DNA from 3 places in the Paenibacillus sp. FSL R7-0204 genome. Region 1 is predicted to be linked to each of the others. Evidence: riboswitches for the same ligand, from Rfam matches in the RefSeq annotation. Region 1 holds a riboswitch; each other region holds the start of a gene.
What was found. A riboswitch is a leader RNA that binds a small molecule or an ion and turns the genes downstream of it on or off. The one in region 1 is predicted to bind S-adenosylmethionine.
Positions count from the first base shown of each region.

Region 2: it holds a riboswitch for S-adenosylmethionine, as region 1 does, so the genes downstream of both, metA (homoserine O-acetyltransferase MetA) here and MKX42_RS06950 (methionine ABC transporter ATP-binding protein) in region 1, are expected to answer to the same signal.
Region 3: it holds a riboswitch for S-adenosylmethionine, as region 1 does, so the genes downstream of both, MKX42_RS10765 (DedA family protein) here and MKX42_RS06950 (methionine ABC transporter ATP-binding protein) in region 1, are expected to answer to the same signal.

Region 1 is NZ_JBBOCA010000001.1:1,538,823-1,545,789, reverse strand. Features, by position in the region: gene MKX42_RS06955 (methionine ABC transporter permease) at 1-600, opposite strand, end outside; gene MKX42_RS06950 (methionine ABC transporter ATP-binding protein) at 600-1,616, opposite strand; SAM riboswitch class I at 1,717-1,852, opposite strand; gene MKX42_RS06945 (Cthe_2314 family HEPN domain-containing protein) at 1,945-2,691, opposite strand; gene MKX42_RS06940 (UbiD family decarboxylase) at 2,718-4,490, opposite strand; gene MKX42_RS06935 (COX15/CtaA family protein) at 4,552-5,487, opposite strand; gene MKX42_RS06930 (thioredoxin family protein) at 5,596-5,940, opposite strand; gene MKX42_RS06925 (putative polysaccharide biosynthesis protein) at 6,055-6,967, opposite strand, start outside.
Region 2 is NZ_JBBOCA010000001.1:5,711,951-5,718,917, forward strand. Features, by position in the region: gene MKX42_RS25005 (aminotransferase class I/II-fold pyridoxal phosphate-dependent enzyme) at 1-522, opposite strand, end outside; gene metA (homoserine O-acetyltransferase MetA) at 571-1,488, opposite strand; SAM riboswitch class I at 1,605-1,736, opposite strand; gene corA (magnesium/cobalt transporter CorA) at 2,263-3,198, shown strand; gene MKX42_RS25020 (HRDC domain-containing protein) at 3,370-4,386, opposite strand; gene MKX42_RS25025 (ROK family protein) at 4,554-5,435, opposite strand; gene MKX42_RS25030 (IS4 family transposase) at 5,932-6,967, shown strand, end outside.
Region 3 is NZ_JBBOCA010000001.1:2,413,629-2,420,595, forward strand. Features, by position in the region: gene MKX42_RS10755 (glycosyltransferase family 2 protein) at 1-1,237, shown strand, start outside; gene MKX42_RS10760 (undecaprenyl-diphosphate phosphatase) at 1,310-2,122, opposite strand; gene MKX42_RS10765 (DedA family protein) at 2,159-2,752, opposite strand; SAM riboswitch class I at 2,823-2,939, opposite strand; gene MKX42_RS10770 (serine hydrolase domain-containing protein) at 3,031-5,070, opposite strand; gene MKX42_RS10775 (ATP-binding protein) at 5,428-6,729, opposite strand; gene MKX42_RS10780 (LytR/AlgR family response regulator transcription factor) at 6,716-6,967, opposite strand, start outside.

The DNA of each region.
Region 1 (6,967 bases):
AATCACCATCAGCGCTACCGAGATAAGCATGACTTCCTTCTCATAGCGGTAATATCCGTAGCGGATCGCCAGGTCACCCAGGCCGCCGCCGCCGATCATGCCGGACATTGCGGTATACGAGACAAGGGTCACAACAGTAATGGTTACACCGGCAAGCAGACCCGGACGAGCCTCCGGCAGCAGCACGCGCATAACGATCTGCCCGGTGGACGCTCCCATGCCCTGCGCTGCTTCAATAATTCCCCGGTCAACCTCCCGCAGTGCCGTCTCCACCAGTCTGGCGAAGAAGGGCGCCGCGCCGATCACCAGTGCCGGAATCGTTCCAAGCACACCAATCGAAGTGCCCATAATGGCCTTGCTGAACGGAATCAGTGCAACCATCAGAATGATAAAAGGAACCGAACGCAGGATATTCACAACGAAGGATAATACCGAGTAAATCACCCTGATAATAACGTTATTTGACTTGCCCCATAAATATAACACAATTCCGAGCGGTAAACCAAGGATTATTGTAAATATTCCTGAAATAGCGATCATTTTGAGTGTAGCAATCGTAGCTTCCAGCATTTCTTCCCAATTGATTGTGCTAAAGTCCATTACAAAATCACCTCCACATCAAGACCTTGCGCTATGAGCTCAGTGAGCGTGGCTTCGACCGCATCGGCAGGTCCCTCGAACCGGACGATCAGCTGGCCGTAAGGAACATCCTTGATCGTAGAGATGGTGCCATGAAGAATGGCGAAGTGAACTCCGGTTCCCTGAACCACCTGTGAGAGCGTCGACCCGTAAGTCTTTTGTCCGAGAAAAGTGATTTTGACCGACTTCGTGTAACCTGGCTGTACAGCATCAATCGCTTGCCGGAGCGGTCCGTCCGACTGGGTCTCACTGCGGATGAATTCCTTGGTAACCTCATGCTTCGGCTTCAGAAAGACCTCAGCCACTTCACCCTGCTCCACAATACCGCCGCCATGGATCACGGCAACACGGTCGCAGATGCTCTGAATCACATGCATCTCATGGGTAATCAGCACGATGGTCAGATGGAATTTGCTGTTGATATCCATCAGCAGACGCAGAATGGAGTCTGTGGTCTGCGGATCAAGCGCCGAGGTCGCCTCATCGCATAACAGAACGTCCGGATCACTTGCCAGCGCCCGGGCGATTCCAACACGCTGCTTCTGTCCGCCGGATAGCTGAGCCGGGTACTTATTCCAATGCTCCTCCAATCCGACCAGGGCGAGCAGTTCCTTAACCTTTTGTTCAATCTCGTTCCTTCCGGCTCCGATCAGCCGCAGCGGAAACGCGATATTATCATAGACTGTAGCCGATGAGAGCAGATTGAAATGCTGAAAAATCATCCCGATCTTACGCCGCTGCTCCTGCAGCTGTCCCTGGCTGAGCGCTGTCAGCTCGACACCGTCCACCCACACCTCGCCCGCAGTGGGACGTTCCAGTAGATTAATGCAGCGGATCAGCGTGCTTTTGCCGGCCCCGGAGTGACCGATCACCCCGAAGATTTCCCCCTTCTTAATCGACAGGCTCAGCGCAGAGAGTGCAGTTGCCTGCTTACTGCCCTTGCCGTACACCTTGGTTATATCCTTCAATTCTATCAACCGCTGCGTCCCCCTTCTGTTCTAGCTTCCATCATTGCAAAAAAGACCCCCTACGATCCATGCAGATCGCAAGAGGCCCTGTGTGTATAATGACAATGCCTTCTCATCTGCCAAAACCCCCGAGTCCGGCGGCATTGTAGGAATTAGCACCATGACATTTGGATGCAGCGTAAGGCTGTATTCAAACCGGTTGCCGGGCTTCATCGGGCCTATCCCTCCGCCGCTCTCGATAAGATCATAGTATGAAGTTATAGATTCCGTATCCTGTCAGAAATTAATGTATGCCTAAGTATAATTCAGTTTCGAGATTTTTGTCAAAGGTAAGTTTTTACGGACGGGCTTGTCCGGATTTCGGACCTGGGGCCGCTTTGTTCTTGTGCCATTGTTCATTCCCGTACCTGTATGCGGCGGCAAGTGACTGGCATACCATCTCCAGGCTCTGCTTCAAATCCTCCAGGTGGCTGTCGAGATCCTCCAGACGAATCTTATCATGCAATCCCTGGTGACGCTGCCAGAGGTCGTCGGTCATCTCCGCGTTCATGTAATGGATCTCAGCGTTGCGCCGCTTACGCAGATTCTCCACCGGCTCCCGGTAGGAATTCCTAATTCGCTCCAGCTTCTCCGCCAGCGGATGATGCGGGTGAAGCAGTTGAAATTGCCTCAGCACCGTGAAATAAGAGAAATGCGTCTTCACCTTGCCTGTATTGAGATTGTACAGATTATTCAGCACCGTGCCCAGCTTGTCCAGCAGCGAGAAGACACGGATGAAGCCATCCTTGTAGAAATACACATATCTGGCGTACTCCCCCTGCTCTGTGGACGACATGTCGTCCATATAACCGGCTATCACTGACTTCCGGAAAAAGGCTGCTGCGAACCAGCTCTGCTCCAGCTCATCCAGAGAGGAGATCAGGCCGCGTGTCCAAATTTCCAGCTTGCGGTATTCATGGTCATGGTCTTCATGTGCCGCCATCTCCTTGCGCAGCATGGAGGCTGCCTTCGCCATGGACTCCATAGCTTCAGCCAGCACACCGCTGTTCACGCGGGGCGGCTCTCCAAGTAACGTCCGCAGCATATTTTGACCCTCCTTAAAATTCACTTCTACGCCAGAGGAAAATAACGGTTCCAGTTGCGGCCTACGCGCTTCGCAATATCTTCGCTCGGAGCCAGCTCCTCCGGGTATCCCGGCTTCATCCGGGCATCTATAATGATCGGCAGTGTATAGCTGACGCTGCCCCGGTGTACCCCGGCCGCCGAATAGATATCATCTGCCGGATTGAAGCGGGTGAATACGGTCCACAGGAAGGAGGTCTGCGTGCTTACCGCCTCTTCCGCCTGATCCACCAGCACAATCAGCGGCCAGGCGGTCTCCCTCTCCTTGAAGGCAGCCACCAGCCGCTCCGGCAGCTCCGGGTCCTCTTCATAGGATGCACCGGAAACGGCTAAACATCCTCCGCAATAAGGCACAGCGGCGGTGATTGATGGAAGCAGACCCTCTGTATAGGTCCTTGGCAGCTGACGGACCGGGCTGCCGATGCCCGCCATCACCGCCTTACTGCCATGATTCAGCTTACGTCCGGTATAATCCAGTGTATCCATGGAGGTATTGGCAAAGATCGTCAGATCCGACTGGGGGTTGAAGCGCTCAAGCACCGTTTCCAGCAGCTTGGGGAAATCGGTAAGCTCCACCTGTACATTTGTCAGCAAGAGGAATTTGGTTAAGGAGAGCTGGCCTTCCCCCAGAATCCGAAACGCTGACACCATATACTCACGGGGATAGCTCTCCCTAACGACCGCTGAGGTCAATGAGTGCGAACCGGATTCGGAGTAGGACCAGAGCGCTTTGACCGAAGGAATCAGCATAGGATAGGCTGGAGCGAGCAGCCGCTGCAAATAATCCTTCAGATAATAATCCTCCTGGCGCGGCTTGCCGGTGATGGTCGCCGGGTAGATGGCGTCCTTGCGGTGCCACATGCGCTGAACATGCATGACCGGGAAATCATGCTGCATGGAATAGTAGCCGGACTGGCTGCCGTAAGGCCCTTCCGCTCTCCGCTCCAGCGGAGACACGCGTCCCCGGATGGAGAATTCCGCCTCAGCCGGAATCCGGTGCCCGCCTAAGGGGTCCTGCACCATGGGAAGCTTGCCGCCCAGCATCAGCGACGCTAGCAGCAGCTCCGAAATCCGTTCCGGCACCGGTGCCACTGCCGCTGCAATCAGGGCCGGCGGCCCGCCGATGAAGACAGACACCGGCAGGGTCTCGCCGAGAAGCTCTGCCTGCGAGTGATGGAAGCCGCCGCCCTTGTGAATCTGCCAGTGGATGCCTGTGGTGCTGTCGTCATACATCTGAATCCGGTACAGTCCGAGATTATGATCCTTGGGGTTGGTGATATTCTCCGTATAGACCAGAGGAAGCGTGATGAACGCCCCGCCGTCCTTAGGCCAGGCCGTAATCCGGGGCAGCTCCTTCAGCGGATCACTGCTGCTGCAGACGCCGAGTACCGGAGCCTCTCCTTGCGGTATATTCTTGGTTCCTGCCCTCAGCAGCTCCAGCAGCACCGTCTTCTCCCGCCATAAGCCGGCGCCTGAAGGCGGAATCAGCTGATCCATCGCCGTTGTCAGCGACTTCAGCAGCTGCTCCGGTCTGGTCCCGAAGGCCTTGTTGACGCGCCGGACGGTGCCGAACAGATTCGTAGCGACCGGGAACGGTGTTCCTTGCACATTCGTGAACAGCAGTGCCGGGCCTTCCTCCTCCACTACCCGGCGGTGAATTTCGGCAAGCTCCAGATAAGGATCAACAGGCGTATCTATCACTGCCAGATCCTTATCCCTGCGGAGCTGCTCGATCCATTGTCGTAAATTACTGTATCGCACTATAGCGTTCCTCCTCAAACAGGACCTTATGCTTATCCCGTCCACCGTTGCCGTTTGCTGATCACTTGCTGCCCCTGCCAGTTCCGCTTAACTGCCAGACCCGTACACTCATGTAGCACAGAACCCCGAAGAGTCCGGAGATCAGCACAATATGAGACATTGCAGCAAATATGTACAATCTTTCATTATTCAGTGTGTATACTACAGCCGCTCCGCTGAATACCTGCATCAGGCATAGCAGGACTGCCGCTACTCCCAGAGCCCTCAGCTCCGGCAGTTCCTTATACTTCCAGAAGGCCAGATGCCCAAGTATAGCCGTAAGCAGGAACAGAATCGCCGCCGCAATCCGGTGCACGAATACGATCCCTACTCCGCCGCTCATCTCCGGAATCCATTGCCCGTTACACAGCGGCCAGCCGGAGCACCCGCCCTGGGAGCTGGTGTGGCTTACGTAGGCCCCAATGTAGACAACGATATATGAATATACTGCAGTAACCCAGGTTAAGTTGCGGAAGGCTAGGCGGACTTTGGGACTTCCTGTGCTTAGTTCCGCTCCCGGGGAAAATGCCCGCCTGGTCCCAAGCGCCAGCATCAGCGAACCAGCGAAGGCGATCAGCGAAAAGCCCATATGCAGGGCCATAACCGCAGCCGACTGCGATTTCACTACTGCAAGCGCTCCCATCCCGCCTTGAACGATGACGAAGATCAAGGTCAGCAGGGCGTAAGCCAGCAGATCTCTGCGGTGCCTGGCATAACGCCAGAAGGCAACCATGGAAGCCAGTGATAACAGGCCTGCCAGGCCGCTGAACAAGCGGTGAGTATATTCAATCAATGAGCCGATCGTATAGGCCGGAATCAGCTTTCCGTGGCACAACGGCCACTGATTTCCGCACTCCAGTCCTGAACCGGTCTTTGTCACCACAACCCCGCCGAACAGCGCCATGAACATAATGAGACAGGTCAGATAGCTGAGCCATTTTAATTGAAGTGTCGTCAATAGTATCACCCGTATTGTATAGGAATGAGTGCGAAACATATAAATTCTTATTATGTTAAGAAAAAAGCACCGCTTCTGCTCGGATAGGGCGAAAGCGGTGCTGCGTAATTACTTGTGAATGCTGAGATAAACGTCCAGTGCCGTATCCAGAAACTTCTCAATTTCCTCCCGGGACTTGCGGAGCTTGTTCACGAACCGGACCAATTCCCGTCCATCAGTGTACGCGACAAAGCTTGGGATGCCCAGTATATTCTGTTCCTGGCTGACATCGCCTACGGCATCGACATCCACTTCAACCAGGGTAAGACGCTCTGCATATTTCTGTTCCACATCCGGCATGAACGGATCAATGAATTTGCAATCCACACACCAATCTGCCTTGAAGACTGCCACCGTCAGGCGCGGAGACTGAATTGCCACCTGGAACTGGGCAGGCGAGCTGATTTTGTCCATCAATTGACCATTCCCTTCTATTAAAGAGTTCCACACGAAGCTTGCTCTTTAAGTGAATCAAAATGTACGGAATAAGTCAAACAATAATGACAAATCAAGACAATAGTCATATCATTATTCACCGGCACGCACACGGGCAGGCTGCAGTTTCATCAAAGGACCCAGCACCTTGCGCAGCGGACGGGGATACCCGGCAATCTCCTGGCTGCTGAGGACGCCCAGAATAATCAGGAGAACCAGATAGACGATCACCACTGCCGCTCCAACTACCAGACAGGTAATCAGGAAGGCTAAGCGGGCCGGCATCAGCTGAGTCATCAATATACCTGCTTCATTAAGGCCATAACCGATCCCCCCTGAAGCCAGGACCGCAATGGAGAAGCCTCCCCAGCGTTTGCCGAGAATGGCGAAGGGGACGATTTTTTTGAGCATCCGCAGATTAAGCAGTGTAATCACTATGAAGCACAGTGCCGTAGAACCGATAATGCCATAGATGCCGAACCACTGGCTGAACAGGAAGTTGGAACCAAATTTCACGAGGATACCCACAAGCACGTAATACATCGATATCCGCGATTTGCCCATTCCGAGCAGGATCGAGTTCGTAGTCATCATCGTAATCTGGAAAATAGTACCGAGCGTCAGCATCGCCACAATGCCGCTGCCATCCAGTGTTTTGAACAGCAGGCCATTAACGGAATACGCCGCCACGACCAGTGAGAGCACAACCGGTGTGCCGGTGAGAATGGAAACCCGCATGGCGAGTGTGATCTGGCGCTGCAGGTGCTGCTCATCTTTGCGGGCGAAAGCGGCAGATATAATCGGAATCAGCGATGCACTGAGGGCGATCGACAAGACCGGAGGAATCCCGGCCACACTCTGTGCCCGGCTGCCGAAGATACTTAGGGCCCAAGTAGCCTGCTCCATCCCGATCTTACCGCTAAGCAGCGGAACAATGAAAGAAGTATCAATAAAGTTCACTACAGGCACAGTAACGGAAGATAACACAATCGGTATGGACAGCTTG
Region 2 (6,967 bases), 4.2 Mb from region 1:
ATCTACAATCGTGAGCAGCCCGTGACGGCGGGCCCAGGTACATACGGCTTCGACATCCGTTATCATCATCAGCGGGTTGGTTGGCGTCTCAATGAATACGGCTTTTGTGCCCGGCTGGCGGGCCGCTTCCAGTCCATCCAGATCGTTCGTATCTACATAGGAGGCACTGATGCCATATTTGGAGAGAATCCGTTCCAGCAGCCGGTAAGTACCGCCGTACAGGTCGAGCGATACAATGAGATGGTCCCCTTGTCCAAACAAGGTGAACACTGTAGTCAGTGCCGCCATACCGGAGGCACAGGCGAAGCCGGCATCCCCGGATTCCAGGGCCGCTGCCGCTTCCTCTAGAACAGAGCGGGTAGGATTTTTGGTGCGAATGTAGTCAAAGCCTGTACTCTGCCCCAGTCGCGGATGACGGAAGGCCGTCGCATGATAAATCGGGTAATTAATGGCCCCGGTGGCGGGGTCCTCCATCGAACCAATCTGTGCCAGTCTGCTCTCAATTCTCAGTTTCTCATCCATCTCCATTGCCTCCTGATTAATTACTTCTATTAAGAATAAGTCAACCTCTTAGATAAATGCCCCGATATCGTAAGGAGTCTCCTGGTATACATAGTAATTGAGCCAATTAGCGAATAATAAGTTGGCATGGGCGCGCCAGACTGCCGGCGGAGTACCCGTCGGATCATCCTTGGGATAATAGTGCTTCGGCAGGGCAACCTCCATCCCCTTGGCGATATCCCGGTCGTACTCCCATTTCAGCGAGAAGGGATCATATTCCGAATGTCCGGTGACAAAAATCTGCTTCCCGTCATGCGTAGCCACCAGGTACACCCCGGCTTCCTCGGATTCTGCCAGAATCTGCAGCTCCGGGTTCTGCTCAATATCTTCACGGGAGACGTCAGTATGGCGGGAATGCGGAACATGGAACACTTCATCGAAGCCGCGCAGCAGCTTAACATTATTATGGCTAATCGTATGTGGAAACACTCCAAAGCATTTATCCGGCAGACTCACCTTGCGCACGCCAAAGTGATGATACAGCCCTGCCTGCGCCGCCCAACAGATGTGCATGGTCGAGGTTACATTCTGCTTGCTCCACTCAAAAATTACTTTCAGCTCTTCCCAGTAGTTGACATCCTCGAATTCCAGTTGTTCTACGGGAGCGCCGGTTACAATCAAGCCGTCGAACCGGCGGTGGCTGATCTCATCAAAGGTTTTGTAAAAGCTCTTCAAATGCTCTGCCGAAGTATTCTTCGACGTATGGGAGCTGGGGTGCAGCAGAACAACATCCACCTGAAGCGGGGAATTCCCGATAAGGCGCAGCAGCTGGGTCTCAGTAGTTTCTTTGGTAGGCATCAGATTCAGGATGGCGATCCGCAGAGGACGGATATCCTGATGGAAGGCCTGGCTTTCATCCATTACAAAAATATTCTCACCGGATAACACTTCTTTGGCCGGCAGGCTGTCGGGAATTTTGATAGGCATTGCTGTTCACTCCTTAACTGAAATGGGGTTCCACTTGGTGGTTAGTACTGAAGCAGGGTAGCGAAAAAAGACCTTTCCCGGGCGAGAAAGGTCATATCATGCAGTCATATGCGCCTCTCTCATCTGCCAGAGAACTTCCGCCGGACGAATAACGCCCTGCAAAGCTTCCGCAAGAATTAGCACCGTGCGTTCACACGCCGGTTGCCGGGTTTCATCGGGCTAGTCCCTCCACCTGCTCTTGATAAGATTTAGCTGTATTCAGTTGAATAACCTTAAGCATCTGAAAGATGCTTTTTCTTAAATTTCACTTTAAATCATGAACCTCCTTTTCGTCAAGTCCATACAATGCTGAAGGGGCCTTATGACAGAAAACAATTTCTCTTGTAAGAGCCATATCCCGGCGTTATACTAGACAAGTGTTTCAACCAAGTGGAAACGGCTTTGCCGTCCCTTTAAAGGACGGTACCGTTTCAGCGAGAAATATAAGGATAAGGTATCGTGTGAAACCTATACATTCTTATATTTCAAAATAAACGGCGAAAAGAAGAGGTGAGAGAACAATGGAAGGCGACCCGGGCTCGCGAATAAGCGTGCAGAATGAACAACCACACAGGATTAACATCAGCTTGCCGGCGGCGGGAGCCCTTTTTCTTCATGCTCTCGGACCGTCTTTTGGCCTTCATCCATGATAGTACCACCGGCCAAGCTGATTTTTTCCGTGTGCTGAAATTAGCATACCCCTGGAGAAGACCAGGGACATAAGGAGTGAATCAGATGAAAATCCGGCTGGTGAATGCAGGGGTTTTTACGCCTATTGACAATATTGAAGAAACTTTAACCGCCCCTGCCGAGGGGTTCTACTGGATTGATGCCGATGTGGAGGACCTTGTAGAGCTTCAGCCTATATACGGCCTGCATGATCTGGCTGTGGAAGACTGTCTAAGCGAAGAGGATCAGCGTCCGAAGCTGGAGATTTATGAGAGTCATTATTTCATCGTGGTGAACAGCATCCGGTTCGATGATGAAGAAATTTTCCTCCGTGCGCTCAACGTGTTCCTTGGCAGACATTATATTATTACCGTTACGAAGCAGAAGATCCATGAGCTGCGCGTCCTGAAGCCCGTACTGTGGGAACAGGAGGTCAGTACGCCTGACCGCTTCCTGTATCTGCTGATCGACCTCGTTGTCGACAACTTCTTCTCGGTCGGTGACCGGATTGAAGCGCGGATCGAGAAGCTGGAGGAAGACATCCTCATGCATACCAAGAAATCGCATCTGAGCGAGATCATCGGTCTGCGCAGTGAGATTCTCTGGCTGAAGAAGATGCTCGGCCCGCAGAAGGAAGTTATCAACACGCTCAACAAAAAGGATCTCCGCCTGATCGACGATCAGCTGCAGAAGTATTTCAGCGATATCTATGAGAATGCGGTCAAGATCTCTGAAACCTTCGAAACGTACCGCGATCTCATGGGCAACTTACGCGAAGCTTATCAGTCCAGTATTGCGAACCGCGCCAATGAAATCATGCGTGTATTTACGGCAATTACCACCATATTCATGCCGCTGACCGTGATTACCGGGATCTACGGCATGAACTTTGACAATATCCCGGAGATCCACACCGAGTACGGCTACTATGGCGTCATTGCCGTCATGGTGACGCTAGGCTGCGGAATGCTCATTATCTTCCGTAAGAAGGAGTGGCTATGAAGCAGGGCGGACGAATACGAAGGACGAAGGCACCGTATACCCGGCTATTCCGGGACCCGGGGAGCCTTCGTCTTGTTGCTGTGTCACCAGTATGTAATGCGTCTGCGCCGATCAGGAGCTCCGGTTACCAGGACCGCAGATTGGGAGTGATGCAGGCCGTCAGTCCCCCACTTACAAAGGGGCAGCCATTCCAAGCGCCGCCGGATGCTCCCGCCGGAAGCGGATGCGGATCAGCCGCAGGCGTTCATAATACAGATCAAGTCCGTCAGCAGGTACGAAGTTGTCACCGTAGGCTTTGTAGAGAACAGGCTTCAGGAAGTTGTCGCCGATCAGTTCATAGGCTGTCCAAATATTGTTCTGCTCTTCGGAGCTCACTCCGCCCAGCTCCAGGGCAATGAGCTTCTCGGCCGAATAGCCGTCCTTCTCCAGCTCTTCCAATACTTCAAGCACTTCACGGCGGGAAACTCCGCTAAGTGCCCTGAGCTGCTCCATCCCTTGCCCCTCCTCGATCCCCTGTAATAGAACGCGCCGCAGTCTCAGCCGCTCCAGCTGCTTCTTGTACTTAAGCTCCTTCTGCTTATAGTGCCAGGATACGAAGCTCTCTTCGTCTATGGCATGATTCACCCAGCTTAGCGGAAAATCATGCTCACGCTCAGCCGCCGCGGTGATGCTAAGCCAGTCTGCACCATACTGTGAGACTTTGCCTTCTCCCACACCCGGAAGCTGCAGCAGCTCTTCCTCCGTACGGGGAAGAAATGCGCTGATCATGCGCAGCAGACGGTTGCTGGCCAGGATATAAGGTGCCTTCCGCTCACTGGAGGCCTTCCCCCTGCGCCAGGAGCACAGCTCCTCGAAGATGGCTTCATTCCCGTATTGCTCACTGAAATACTGCAGCTTAAGCTGCTCCTGGCTGCGGATGCTGAGGTTATCCTCGTCATGAAATACCCCGTCAATCAGCGGGCGGTAGCCATCCCCCATCTTCACGGCAAGCTCGTGCCGGTATACACACAGCATCTCATTCCATGATCCGCCTTCATACCACAGGCTGTCGCCCGTCTCCTGTTCCCCGGAGAAATCACGCCAGCCCAGACGCCACTGCCCCTCTTCCTCTCCAATCCATAGCTGAGCAAAAATCTCTTCGTCCACTCCTGATCTTTTGCACAAACGGTTCATGAATACGATTTGCATATGAATCCCTACTTTCGTCGTCTTACAGTACGCATGACATATTTGAACGCAAAAAAGCACCTCTCCCACGACATTCGTGAAAGAGGTGCTTCCTCTTAAATGCTATACTGTTAGAAACTAGAATACCATATATTACGTAACAGTCAATGCCTTTTTGACAGGATAGCCTACTTGCGGTCCAAAGCCAGCTTGGCCAGACCCAGTGCGCCCGACAGACCGGCGTTATCTCCAAGCTGCGGAGGCACAATATAGCTGCCAATCTGTTCATTAAGCGCCGGATGCTGAACATATCCGCCGAGCAGCTCCTGCAGCTTGGTATGGATCAGCGGGAAGAGCTGGCTCTGCTTCATCACACCGCCGCCCATTACGATCTTCTGCGGCGAGAGGATGAGCACATAGTTCATAAGCGCATGGGCCAGATAGTGGGCCTCCATCGCCCAAGCCGGATGATCCGCAGGCAGCTCGCCCGCCGGCTTCCCCCAGCGCTTGCCAATGGCCGGACCTGCTGCCAGACCCTCCAGGCAATCGCCGTGATACGGGCAAAAACCTTCGTAGTGGTCCTCAGGATGACGACGGACCAGAATATGACCCATCTCCGGGTGGGACAGCCCGTGAACCAGCTTCCCGCCCACCACAGCACCGGCACCGATCCCAGTGCCCACCGTGATATAGAGGCAGCTATCCAGACCTTGCGCTGCTCCCCAGGTGTATTCACCCAGCGCCGCGCCGTTTACATCCGTATCAAAGCCGATTGGAACGTGGAATTGCTCCTCCACGGCTCCCACCAGATTATACCCGCCCCAATGCGGCTTCGGTGTGGTTGTAATATATCCATAGGTGGGGCTTCCAATCACGGGATCAATCGGTCCGAATGAACCGATGCCGATAGCCTCCACAGCTTTTCCGCTGAAATAATCCATTACCTGGCTCATAGTCTCCTGAGGAGTGGCAGTCGGAAAGCTCGCCCGGTCGATAATCGTCCCGTCCTCATTCCCGATACCGCATACAAACTTCGTTCCTCCTGCTTCAATCGCTCCCAACAATTTCACTGCAGCGTTCCCCCTTCTCCTGATGCATCCATATGCTGTTGCTTCTATTAACCTTCGATAGTTTCCTGCGCTGGAACTTGCCGTTTGATCAGCCCGGGCGCGGTAATAAAGCGTTCTCTTGTCCTATTATACGTGGCTCTTAAACGTATGACAAGCGGTTGACATATAGTATAAAGAAGTGGTTTGCTGATGTGGCTTAGGCTGGATTGAACGGTACGGGGGTAGTTGGATTTTCTACACTTGCTAATGAACGAATAGCCGATGCTAGAACAACAGTTGGAAAAACAACACTTAATGTTGCCCATTTTAGCCCAAGTAGCTAAAAGTAACATGAATAGATGTTGTTTTTCCACTTATCGCCACACATTTCGTTAGAATTAATAATTTAAGATACGTTATTCTAGGCCTGTTGATTACCCAAAAAAAGGTAGCAAAAAGGCCGCCATTTCGATAAAGTGTTTGTACCCCTACAAACCTTCCGAAACGAGGTGGCCTCATGAAAAAGTCTACTTCAATTTCAAACATTCTGCAATTGGTGATTCCCGAGGAAAAACTACGTCCGATTCTGGAAGAATTAAACTATATTGATGTTGCGCGTAAATTTACCGTGTATGATTTGTTTTTGTTTCTAGCTGAAGCAGCGTTTCAGCAGTGGGATGGATACCGAGACGGTGCGCAGCGAATGTCCCTTCAGGGACAACGTGCGGTGAATTATTCGACGCTTTCCAAAAAGGCTAAAGAGGTTCCTTTCTCCTTATTTAAGCGTCTATTGAAACTCATGATAGGGCTCTGTAATCGGAAGGCCAAGCGGTCACTCGGTATTCCGAAAGAACTGTTAATCGTGGATTCAACCACCATTTCGGTCGGTCAAGGCCGCTTGCCTTGGGCACAAATTAAAGGCAGAAAAGCAGGCGTTAAGCTGCATGTCGGATTACTTGGGGACTCGAATGAATTGCACAAAGTGACGGAGACCCCGGCTGTACAGCATGATTTAAACAGTTGCGCCTTCCTGCTCGACAGCCAATATATTTTGGTGGCAGACCGCGCTTACGGGAAGCACAAGCTGTTTGACAGCTATCAAGAGAAGAAAGAGCGGCAATATTTTGTCATTCGGCTTAAGGATAACACCACGCTCGTGAATCCGGTCCCGCGCCTGCGAAATCGCCCATTTGAGGGAAGTATCGAGCAGGATTTGACGTGCCAATTAGGAAAGGTTAAGGCGCTCAGCAAGAATCAGTTTCGGGTGGTGATTCTTAAAGATCCTAAAGGGAATCCCGTCATTCTTGCGACAAATCTGCACTGGCACTCCCCCGAAGCCATAGCAGACATCTATAAGAAACGTTGGCAGATTGAAGTATTTTTTCGTTGGATTAAGCAGCATTTAAACATTCCCAAGTTATTTGGAACCACAGAAAATGCAGTATATGGGCAGCTATACGTGGCTTTATTGGTGTATGTGTTGCTAAAGTTTCTGTTTGAACAGGGAAATAGTACTGTGCATGTTAGCGCTAGATTAACGTTCGCCGAGTTTG
Region 3 (6,967 bases), 870 kb from region 1:
GCCACAGGTGTGGATGCATGACGAGTATAACCAATGGGAAGCGTTACCGGGAGAAAAACTCTCACCTGAAGAGATCAGGCGCCGTCTGCATGCATTTCTGCTTAAGATGCAGGAACCGGGAATCTATGAAGTCGGCGGACTTGGTGCCTGCACTCTGATCAGCACCCAGGCCATCAAGTCCGGTATAAGTTACAAGAAGGTCCGAAATCTCTCTTATTGGGGAGAGGATCGCCATTTCTGTATCCGTGCAGCGGCACTTGATATTCCTCTCTTCGTAGATACCCATTATCCGGCGTTGCATATATACAGAGACAGTGATCTTGAAAAAGTGGAGGAGTTCGTTCGGCAGTCAACGGCAAAGCCTGGGATGGAGCCAAGCGGGCATGGCGGGGAAAGGAATGATGAAGAGGCGGAGCGGAGTGAGGCTGCAGCCGACTCGAAAGTGCTTAGCGATACGGATTCAGTATCAGCTCGGGCAGTCGGAGTAGTAACGGAGAAGGTGGCAATAGATGCCACCACCCCGCCAGCGGCTTCACGCCGGCCCAAGCTGACTCTCACGATGATCGTTAAGAATGAAGCCTCAAGGTTCCTGCGGCAGATTCTGGAGGAGCACCGCAAATATATCGACGAGGCCGTTATTATCGATGATGGCAGCACAGATGACACATCGGAACTAGTCAAGGAGGTTCTTGAGGGAATTCCGCTTACGTTGATTCATAATCCGGTCTCCCGCTTCAACAATGAATCCGAGCTGCGTAAGCAGCAGTGGGAGGCGGTGGTTGCGACCGGACCGGAATGGATTCTTAATCTGGATGGGGATGAGATGTTTGAACCCGGCTTTGCCGAAGAAGTGGACTCTCTGCTGAGAACGGAGGACTGCGACTTATTCTGCTTCCGCCTCTACGATTTCTGGGATGACAACCATTACCGCGAGGATAAGTACTGGCGGGCCCACCTGAGATACCGGCCGTTCCTGGTCCGCTACCGCGAAGACTTCACCTACCGCTGGAATAATCTCCCGCAACACTCCGGGCGGCTGCCAGAGAATATTTGGGAATTGCCCCATCAACTAAGTAACCTGCGCCTTAAGCATCTCGGCTGGTCAAAGCTGGAATTCCGGCTGGAGAAGTATATGCGGTATATGCAACTGGACCCGGACGGCAAGTACGGCTGGAAGGAGCAATATCAGTCCATTCTTGATGAGCATCCCATTCTGTTGCCTTGGAGCGAACAGTAAGGGCATCCGTTAAGTGAGGAGGGAGCAGAGAGGCGGTACTTTTCCAGCTCCTCCCTCTCCCCGCATGACCCTTTACAGGAAGATCAGCAGCAGTGTACCCACCACGAAGCAGTAGTACGAGAAGTAAATCAGATTCCCCTTCGCCATAATGCCGATGAACCAGCGCATGGCGTAGTAAGTGGCGACCAGCGTGGTGAGGAAGGCGATCAGGTAGGGCATCGCCAGTGCAGAGCGGTTAGGGTCATGCACGATGTCGGATGCGCCCATGATCAGGCCCCCGATACTGATGGGAATGTACAGCATGAAGGAGAACTTGAGTGCGGTCTCCTGCTTCATCCCCACGGCAATCGAGGCGATCACGGTAGAACCGGAACGGCTGATGCCGGGAATCAGCGCTACCGCCTGAGCCAGCCCGACGATGATGGCGTCTCGCACGGTGAGGTTGCCGTCTCTTTTCTGGCCGCGCAGGTTGCGGATCAGCCAGAGGGCTACCCCGGTAATGAGTAAGCTGATGGATACGGTATGTACGGAAGTGAAGACGCGTTCGATCGTATCCTTGAAGAATACGGCAGCAACCGCTGCGGGGATCGTGCCGATAACGATGTAAATGCAGAACATGAACTCAGACCGGTATTTCGTATCGCGGGTCTGCAGGTAACGGAAGAAGCCTGTAATCAGATCCAGGATGTCTTTGCGGAAGATGAAGCAGATGGCAATCAAGGATGCTGTATTCGTTAGAATTTCAAAAGATAGCCCATTCTGCTTCATGCCGAGCAGACGTTGTACGATGATCAAATGCCCGCTGGAAGAGACGGGGATCGGCTCCGTCACTCCCTGTACAATGCCGAGCAGTAAGTATTTTAGCCAATTGTACCAGTTTTCCATGATTTCCTCCTGAATTTGAACTGCAAATAATGTGGATTAAGCCTGCCGTCTCCGGTACCGCTTGGAAAAGACGTACAGCCCGAAGCCGAGCAGGAACAGGGTTGCCGCCGGAAGAATGTAAGGCTTGACAATTTCGTCCACATGCTCCCACTGCGAGCCCAGCTTGAAGCCCAGATAGACATAGATCGATGTGATCGGAAGCATGGCCAGAAAGGTGTAGAGACTGAAGGCAAACACATTCATCTTGGCAATCCCGCAAGGGACAGAGATCAGCGTTCTCACGCCCGGAATGAAGCGCCCGTAGAAAGCTACGCCGTTGCCGTATTTCTCAAAAAAACGGTCGGAGGCTTCCAGGTGATGCGGACGGATGAAAAAGTACTTCCCGTACTTAGCAATCGCAGGTCTGCCCCCGAACCGGCCAAGGGCATACAGCGTTAACGGGCCGAACGTTCCTCCGACGGTTCCGGCAAGGATCGTAAGAATCAGCTTCATGTCCCCCAGATACACCCAGTACCCGGCAAGTGGAAGCACGAGCTCGGCAGGCACGAATTCAAACGACAAGGCGATAACGATGCCCGCATACGACAAATCTTTGAAAAAAAGAATGAATTCTGTAATCCATTGTGTCATAGGTTTCTCTCCCTTCTCAAACAAAAAGCCCCCTAATTAAAGGGGGCAGTTCATACAAACTGTCAGCTCCCTCTCATCTTTGCAAGGCATCCCGGATGCCTCTAGATGCTGCACCGTATATGCTTATAGCATTGACAGGTACAGCGGTATCATCGGGCTATGCCCTCCACCGAACTCTGGATAAGAGTATTATTCAATTTGATAACATTAAAACATACCTGTAACCCATTAAGCAAGTTTGAGAGAGGGGAGAAAATTTGGATGAAAATATGAGAGCGTTATTTCAGCTCAATCTTGAACACATCGCCCGCCTGGCCGCCGAAGACGGTCATGCCGCCTTGCGGCAACCGGACTGAAGGATCTTTGCTCACTCTGGAGTGGCTTACGATCATCCCGTCGGCATCATATACAACGAATCCGCCGCTTGGAGGAGCTGTCACGGTCATGGTTTTGCCGGCAGCTTTCTTGTCAATCTTGAACCACACGCTCTGGCCGCCCGCAGGAACGGTGCTGGTTGAGGCCGGGCCTCCGTAGATCGGCTTCACCGCATCGCCGCTGATATACGCATTGCCGTCGATGGTTAGATATTCTGCACCGTTCTGCTTGGAGAAGGTCAGATCGAAGGCGTCTCTGCCGTTCATGACCGGGATTTCAGCCTCATTGACGGCGGTGTTCTCGTCCACAATCCGCGTCCCGGTGGCGTAGCCTTGTTCAACTTCAATCGTCTTTGTCAAGATGGAAGGGGAGAGGTAGAAGAAGGAATTGATTTTCTCATCTACAGCGTAGTAATGCTTCCCGTCCCTCTGCGCCCAGGCCTGCTTCGTAGAAGCATTCAGCGGATTTGCGTCCAGCTTCTGGTACTCGTAAGTGACCATCAGCATTTGACCGACACCGGGGATAGTCAAGTGGGTGTTCAGCTTCAGATACGTCTTGCCGTTCTTCTGCTTATCGAAGCTCACGGCTGCGCTGCCGTCCGGGCTTGTGAACTGTCCCTTGCCGGTATAGATATACTTCTGTGCAGGAATGAGTCCGCCTTCCAGCGCAGGCAGATCCAGTGCTCCGTCCTTAATGGTTATTGTGGTGGTTGCTCCGACGGTCCCGTATAATCCCGAATAGGCTCCCAGCTCAGCAGGCATAGCCGCTTTGACCGGAGAGGTGAAGGTAGCATCCGGCAGAATCTTCTTAATCTTTCCGGTATCCTTCAGGTAAGCCAGCAGCACATTGGTGGCGAAAATAGTGTTATAGATTGAGCTTCCGCCTGAAGAGAGCACCGCGATGGATATATCGGATTCCGGCAGGGTAATCAGGTCAGCGTGATACATGATGGTATCTCCGCCTTTGGATAAGGCTTTGATTCCGTAATCACCGAACGGTGCCAAATCTACGGCATCCCAGCCCAGACCGTAATTGAAGCTGTTTCTCTCCTCAGGCACCCAGAGTCCGTTCTTGTATTCAGGCTGCTGCATCGCTGTAGCGGAGGCTTTCGACAGAACATCCGGGTGCTTGCCGTTCAGCATCTCGGCGAATGTGGTCAGATCTTCGGCTGTGGAATAGAGACCACCCGCTCCGAGGATATTAGCGTTCTCGGCAGGCAATGCTGGCTTAAGGCCCGGGAAGTAAGTTTTGGCAAGCTGCTGCCGGTTGAAGGTATCCAGCGGCGTCTTAGTGGAGCTTAGCTTCAGCGGGCTGCTCATATGCTGGTCCAGGAACTCTGTATAGCTGCTGCCGGTTACCTGCTCAATCATCAGTTCCAGCAGTTGAAAGCCGTCATTGCAGTATACGGAATAGGCTCCCGGATCGGATTTGAGCCGCTCAGACTGAAGCCTTGTCAGCAGGTCATCATGATTCTGTGTATCGCTATCATCCATCAGAATGCTGTTCCCGTAGTGGCTGCCATACAGGCCCGAGGAATGGTTCATTAACATGCGCGGTGTAATCTTCTTGTAGCGCTCGTCGGCCATCTTGAACTGCGGCAGATACGTAGTCAGCGGCTGATCAATGTCAATGATCTGATCTTCGGCAAGCATCATCGTGGCTGCGGAGACATGCATTTTGCTGACTGAGCCGATGCCGAACATCGTATCCTTCGTGATGGGGGTCCCGGCTGCCTGATCGGACAGACCGAAGCCGCCGGACACCGTAATTTTACCTTGATCCCTGATAGCATACTGCATGCCGCTTACCCCGTAATCGGATACGATCTTCGAGCCCAGCAGGCGGGCTGTTGCTTGCACCGGGCTCTCCTTCTCCTGCGCAGACACCTGGGCTGCGGGGATCACCAGCATGGCCGCCAGTACGACTGAAGTTAACTTGTTCATCATGAATTCCTCCTCTTGTGTCTCTTGGGTACTCTTCCTGAAGTTATCATACAGGCAGAAGAGAGGAGCGTGGCCGAATAACCCTGAAACGTTAATAACGATCCCTTAACGTAGAAACTTAGATTAAAAGGCACAAAAAACGGTAACAAAAAGTGAAAGAAGCGGAGGGGAAATTTGGAACTGAAGGAGCGGTAGCGACCGCCTGAAAGCTTTCCGCAGGAAAGCTCGCATCGTAAGCATATGCTTGGTTTGGATTTCTACCGCTAAGAGCGGTCCAATCAGGAAATCCAAATACAACAGCGGCCGGAAGTCCAAATGTTCACCGCAGTGACGGCGAAACTTAATGTTTAGTGCATTTTATATAGAAGCTTCGCGTGAGAAGGGGAGGACCACCATATTGTTGAATTCCCGATGCCCGGCCTCAATCGTCATATTGCCGCCGTACTTCTCACAGATTCTGGAGATATTGGTCAGGCCGATACCGTGGTATTCCGGGTCCGGCTTCCGGCTCTGCAAAGAGGTAGTCTCCGGGACGGTATGATTCAGGATGCGGATGAACAGCGCGGATTCACTGGAGTGCATCTGGATCAGAATGTAGCGGTCCTCGGCGAGCCGTACTTTTTTGGAGGCTTCAATGGCATTGTCCAGCATGTTGCCCAGCACAACGCACAGGTCATAACGGTCGATGTGAAGCTCACCAGGCAGCAGCTTAAGCCGGGTATCGATCCGGATGCCGTTCGCTTGTCCGATATTCAGCGTGTTCGTGACCAGCGCATCCACCGCCAGATGGCCGGTGTTGACCCGCTGATAGGCATCCCCTACCTTATTCTGCGTAAGCTTGATATGCTCCAGAGCCGCGGCCGGATCATCCCGCCGGATACACTCTTCAATGTAGAGGAACTGCTGATGGGTATCGTGGATGATTCTTTTAATCGACTTGAAGCTGTGCACCGTCTTCTCATAGTTGGCGTCCTGATAGTTCATCTGGTGCTGGAGCTGGGCGTTCTCATGCATGAACTGGAACTTATCCGTTATCGTATCGAAGATATAGACGATCATCACATTCAGGAACAGGAAGCCGAGAATCGCAAAGAAATAATAGAAATCCTTCGTGTTGTTCACCGTAAGGACGTTGATCTGATAGGTGCTGATAAGCGGGACGAGCAGGAACATCACATAATACCGGTAGGGCAGGGAGACGCTTCGCCGCTTGGAGATCAGCCGAATGATCTGAATGACAGGGAACATAATAATGCAGCTCAGGATCAGCCCCTTGATGAAAGCCGGCCGGTCAATCCCCGCACCTGAGTTCATGCTGGTATAGTCAACCGAATCTATCATTGAGAAAATATACAGCGACATAAAGCTGACCACCGTCATCAGCACAGCGTACAGCAGGGAGAAGATCACCTGAGTCTTCATCTCCACCTTATAGGCTTGCGCCATACTGAAGATCATCAGCAGAGCTATGCCGGAGGAGAAGAGAGGGGACAGCGGGGTGACCAGATAGAGGAAGCAGAGTATCCCGTAGATGAGGAAGTACATGATCCGGTTAGGCTTCCTGGCGGACTTATCAAATACGGAGGCAAAGAAGAATTGGGTCTGAAAGCACATCACCAGTACGACACAGACGACAAGGGTCAGATTATAGTGAGTCATAGGAGCTGCCCTTCATGATCATGAATTTGGTGTAGAAGTCCTTAACCTCTTTGATTTTGGACCGGCCGATGGGGAACTTCTGCCCGCCCGACATCAGCACGGAGCCGCCCGCGAACTTGTGGACATGCAGCAGGTTGATAATAATCGAACGGTGGATGTGCAGGAAATGGCTGTCCCGCAGTGCTGAAGCGTACTCTGCAATAATTCCTCTGGTCTCATAGATTCCTGTGGTGGTAAT